2 regions of the Janthinobacterium leeuwenhoeki genome follow, and region 2 is predicted to be linked to the other one. Evidence: riboswitches for the same ligand, from Rfam matches in the RefSeq annotation. Region 2 holds a riboswitch; the other holds the start of a gene.
The links. Region 2 has a riboswitch for thiamine pyrophosphate ahead of ACQ4WS_RS13650 (TonB-dependent siderophore receptor). Riboswitches for the same ligand answer to the same signal wherever they lie in the genome.
Positions count from the first base shown of each region.

Region 1: it holds a riboswitch for thiamine pyrophosphate, as region 2 does, so the genes downstream of both, thiC (phosphomethylpyrimidine synthase ThiC) here and ACQ4WS_RS13650 (TonB-dependent siderophore receptor) in region 2, are expected to answer to the same signal.

Region 1 covers NZ_JBNYXT010000024.1:24,972-27,362, forward strand. Annotated here, with positions in the region: gene thiC (phosphomethylpyrimidine synthase ThiC) at 1-1,484, opposite strand, end outside; TPP riboswitch at 1,564-1,679, opposite strand; gene ACQ4WS_RS17825 (hypothetical protein) at 1,764-2,018, opposite strand; gene ACQ4WS_RS17830 (response regulator) at 2,058-2,391, opposite strand, start outside.
Region 2 covers NZ_JBNYXT010000015.1:12,264-14,654, forward strand. Annotated here, with positions in the region: gene ACQ4WS_RS13650 (TonB-dependent siderophore receptor) at 1-1,109, opposite strand, end outside; TPP riboswitch at 1,197-1,294, opposite strand; gene ACQ4WS_RS13655 (iron-containing alcohol dehydrogenase) at 1,362-2,391, opposite strand, start outside.

The sequences.
Region 1 (2,391 bases), on a different contig from region 2:
ATGGCCGTGCCGTACCAGCCGATCATGGCCGCGCCGATGCCCGAGGTGATGTGGTCGTAGCCGGGTGCGATATCGGTGGTCAGCGGCCCCAGCGTGTAGAACGGCGCTTCGCCGCACTGTTCCAGCTGCAAGTCCATGTTTTCCTTGATCAATTGCATCGGTACGTGGCCCGGGCCTTCGATCATCACTTGCACATCGTGCTTCCAGGCAACCTGCGTCAGCTCGCCCAGGGTTTTCAGCTCGCCCAACTGCGCCTCGTCGTTGGCATCGTAGATGGAGCCGGGACGCAAGCCGTCGCCCAGCGAGAACGATACGTCGTACGCCTTCATGATTTCGCAGATCTCTTCAAAATGCGTATACAGGAACGATTCCTGGTGGTGCGCCAGACACCATTTCGCCATGATGGAGCCGCCGCGCGAGACGATGCCCGTCAAGCGCTTGGCCGTCATCGGCACATAGCGCAACAGCACGCCCGCGTGGATGGTGAAATAGTCAACACCCTGCTCGGCCTGCTCGATCAGGGTGTCGCGGAAAATTTCCCACGTCAGGTCCTCGGCCTTGCCATTGACCTTTTCCAGCGCCTGGTAGATAGGTACGGTGCCGATGGGCACGGGGCTGTTGCGCACGATCCATTCGCGCGTTTCGTGGATGTGCTTGCCGGTGGACAAGTCCATCACGTTGTCGCCGCCCCAGCGGATGGCCCAGGTCATCTTTTCCACTTCCTCGCCTATCGAGGAGGTGACGGCGGAATTGCCGATGTTCGCATTGATTTTCACCAGGAAATTGCGACCGATAATCATCGGCTCGACTTCCGGATGGTTGATGTTGGCGGGGATGATGGCGCGGCCGCGGGCGATTTCCTCGCGCACGAATTCCGGCGTGATTTCCGCAGGAATGCTGGCGCCGAACGACTGGCCAGGGTGCTGGCGGCCCATCAGCTGGGCCAGGCGCTCGCCCATGGGGCCGGAGGCTTGCAGTTCGCGCAAATACTCCTGGCGGCGCATGTTTTCGCGGATGGCCACGAATTCCATTTCCGGCGTGATGATGCCGCGCCTCGCGTAATGCATTTGCGTGACGTTCTTGCCGGCAATGGCGCGGCGCGGCTTGCGGTGCAAGTTGAAACGCAGCTCGGCCAGTTTCGGATCCGCCAGGCGGGCGATGCCGTAGTCGGAGGTGGGGCCGGGCAATTCTTCCGTGTCGGCGCGCTCCATGATCCACGGCAGGCGCGGCGTATCGAGGCCGGAACGGATGTCGATCTGCACGTCCGGATCCGTGTAGGGGCCGGAGGTGTCGTAGACGTAGATCGGCGGATTCTTTTCGCCGCCGAACGATGCTTCCGTATCGGACTGGCTGATTCTCCGCATGGGCACGCGGATATCGGGGCGGCTGCCTTCAACATAGATCTTGCGCGAATTGGGCAGCGGCGCGATGGCGGCTTCGTCGACCGTGGCGGTGGCGGAGAGGAATTTCGGGTTGGCGTTCATTTTGGCTCCTTGGCTAGACTATTTTTAAGCCTGGAGCCAGCTAAGGAGGTTCGGCTGTGCGCACGCGGAAAAGCGGGGTGCGTTCATCCTAAAGCTTCCCTTCGCTGGCATTATCCAGATCAGGTTCGGAGGGTATTTCTCACCCGCGCTTGCACCGTGTTTCCACAGCGAAAGGCAGGACCCCTAGCGTTTGCCGCCTTGCGGCAGCGAGCCAATTATACGCGGTTCACACCGCGTGGCCAGATGATTTCTTGCAGCTGTCGTCTTTGTGCTTCTGTGTTACTTCTTCTTGCCCCAGCGCCAGCTGGTCGGTTCACCCTTCAGCTGGCAGATGAAAATGAGCACGGCAACGATGGCTGCTTCATAGATGATGTACAGCGCCAGCGATTCTTGCGGCGGGAACAGGAAGGCGCCGCAGGCAAACAGCCCCAGCGCGCTCAAAAACACCAGCCAACCTTGCCAGGTGATGGGCAAACCCCATCCCCAGCCATAGGTCTTGGCGGGAAACCAGTAGGAAGGAGTTTTGTCTGCCAAGGTACTTTCCTTGTCGATATCGATGGCAGCAAGTATAAATCAGGCGCTGCGATGGCGCTCCGTGACATCGAGGCCGATGCCGCGGTAGCCGATGAAGCGACTGCCATTGTCGAACATCGGTTCGCCGCTGACCTGCAGGTATTGCGTGCTGCCGTCGAGGTTGGCGCGGCTGTAGATAAAATCGAGAAACGGTTCGCGCGCGGCAATTTTTGCATCGAGCAAGGCCCGCTCGGCCGCGTTCCAGCGCTGTGGCTCTTCCTCGCTGCCGATGCCCAGCATTTCAGCCACGGGGCCGGAAAATCGCGTCAGATTGCCTTGCGCATCCTGTTCCCAGTACCAGTCGGACGACAGTTCCGTGAAGCGCTGGAAGCGC
Region 2 (2,391 bases):
GCTTGCGCGCTCAGCGGTTTTTTCGTCTCGCCCAGGCTGCGGAAGTCCCACACGGAGAAATCGCCATTGCTGCAGAAGACGGGCGCCCAGCCTGCCGGGCTGCAGCCATACGGATAAGCCGTGTAGTCGTCGCGCTTGAACGAGTGCTGGTTGGCCGACAAGGTGGCGTGCCAGTCGTCATTGAAGGCGTACTGGAAGCGCAGGCCGATGTTGCTGGTGACCGTTTCCACGGGATGTGTCCACGGCTGCTTGTTGAGCATGGCATCGGCGCTGACGTTGGCGGGCAGCTTGCCATTGCTCAGCAACTGGAAGCCGGGCGCCGTCACTTGCGCCTTGTCCTGGTAGTCGGCATCGAGCTGCAGCAAGGCTTGCGGGGAAATCTGCCAGTCGAAGGCGCCGGAAATGAACCGACGGTTGCCGTCCGCGCCCTGGATGTAGGAGCGCAGGCGCTCGGCCGCCACGTTGACTCTGTAGCCGAAGCGCTTGTCTTCCAGGCGGCCGCCCAGGTCGACGGCGCCGTACAGGGTGCCCCGTTCGCGCGCTTCCACGGTGACGGTGCGCAATGGCGCGTTCGTCGGGCGCTTGACGATGAAGTCGATCACGCCACCGGGCGCGGCCACGCCGGCCTGCAAGCCGGCCAGGCCTTTCAGCACTTCGATGCGTTCCTTGTTTTCCAGCGGAATTTGCGTGTCGCCGGGAATGGCCACGCCATCCTTGCGGTAGCTGGAGTTCGTATCGAGCTTGAAGCCGCGGATGGTGAACTGTTCCGCATAGCCGACGGCGTTGTACGACTCGTTGATGCTGGCGTCGAGCTTGACGGCGTCGCTCAGATTACGGATTTGCAAGTCCTGCATGTCTTTTTGCGCAATGACGGTGACGGACGCGGGCGTCTGCAGCAGGGGCGCGTCGGCAAAACCGCCCACGGAGGCGCGCCTGGCGGCCGGCGCCTTGCTGGCCGTGACGACCACTTCGGCCATGTTTTGCGCCTCGGCCTTGGCCTGCGGATCGGCGGCGGCATCGTCGGTGCCATGCGCGGCCAAGGCTGGCGTGGCAAACGCGTGCAGGATGGCCAGGGTCAGTACAGAAACAGATAAATTCGGTGTGGACATAGATTGCTCGTGGTTCATGTCGTCTCTAGGGAAAGAGCACGGCAGGCTGCTTGTTCGGCTGGCGCCAACGCAGGAGCTATCAAAGGAGGGAGGTACTTTGCGCTTTCCTTCGCTGGCATTATCCAGATCAGGTACGAAGGGTATCTCTCACCCGGATGACTGCTCCAGGACCCCTAGCGAACTGACAGCTTAGCATGAAGCACGGCCAGCTGTCCCACCTGGCTGACCGTTTTACAACAGTGTGGTGCGAATCTACAAACTGAGCTCGAGCACCTTGCGGCTGACGGCGGGCGTCACTTCGCGCTGTTCGCCCAGCGCCGTCATGCCGTGCGCCTCCAGGGCGGACACGACGGCGTCCACGCTGGCATGGTTCAGGCCATAGTCGGCCAGACGCGTCTTGACGCCCATGTGGCGGAAGAACAATTCCGTGCGCGCGATGGCGGCCTCGATGCGCCCATCCTCGTCGCCGCCGTCGAGTCCCCACACGCGGGCCGCGTATTGCAGCAGCTTGGCGCGCTTGGCCTGCTTGCGCACGCGCAGCATGCTGGGCAGGATGATGGCCAGGGTTTGCGCGTGGTCAAGCTCGTAAAGGGCCGTCAATTCGTGGCCGATGGCGTGCGTGGACCAGTCCTGCGGCACGCCCACGCCGATCAGGCCGTTCAAGGCCAGGGTGGCGCTCCACATCACATTGGCGCGCACATCGTAGTCGTCCGGCTGCGACAGGGCTTTCGGGCCTTCCTCGATCAGGGTCAGCAGGATGCCTTCGGCGAAGCGGTCTTGCACCGACGCATTCACGGGATAGGTCAAATACTGTTCCATGACATGCGCAAACGCATCGACGACGCCATTGCCCACCTGGCGCAGCGGCAATGTGAACGTTTTCGACGGGTCCAGCACGGAGAATTTCGGATACACCTTGCGGCTCATGAACGAGCGCTTTTCCTGCGTGGCCTTGCGCGTGATCACGGCCGAGCCATTCATTTCGGAACCCGTGGCCGGCAAGGTCAAGACCGTGCCGAAGGGCAGGGCGGCCTCGACGATCTTGCCGCCTTTCGCCAGGATGTCCCAGGCCACGCCTTCATGCAGGGCGGCGGCGGCGATGAACTTGGTGCCATCGACCACGGAACCGCCGCCGACGGCCAGCAGGAAGTCGATGCGCTCGCTTTTCACCATGGCCACGGCCTGCATCAGGGTTTCATAGCTGGGATTGGGTTCGATGCCAGAAAATTCCAGCAAGGTATGGCCGGCCAGCGCCGCCTTGACTTCATCATAGACGCCGTTC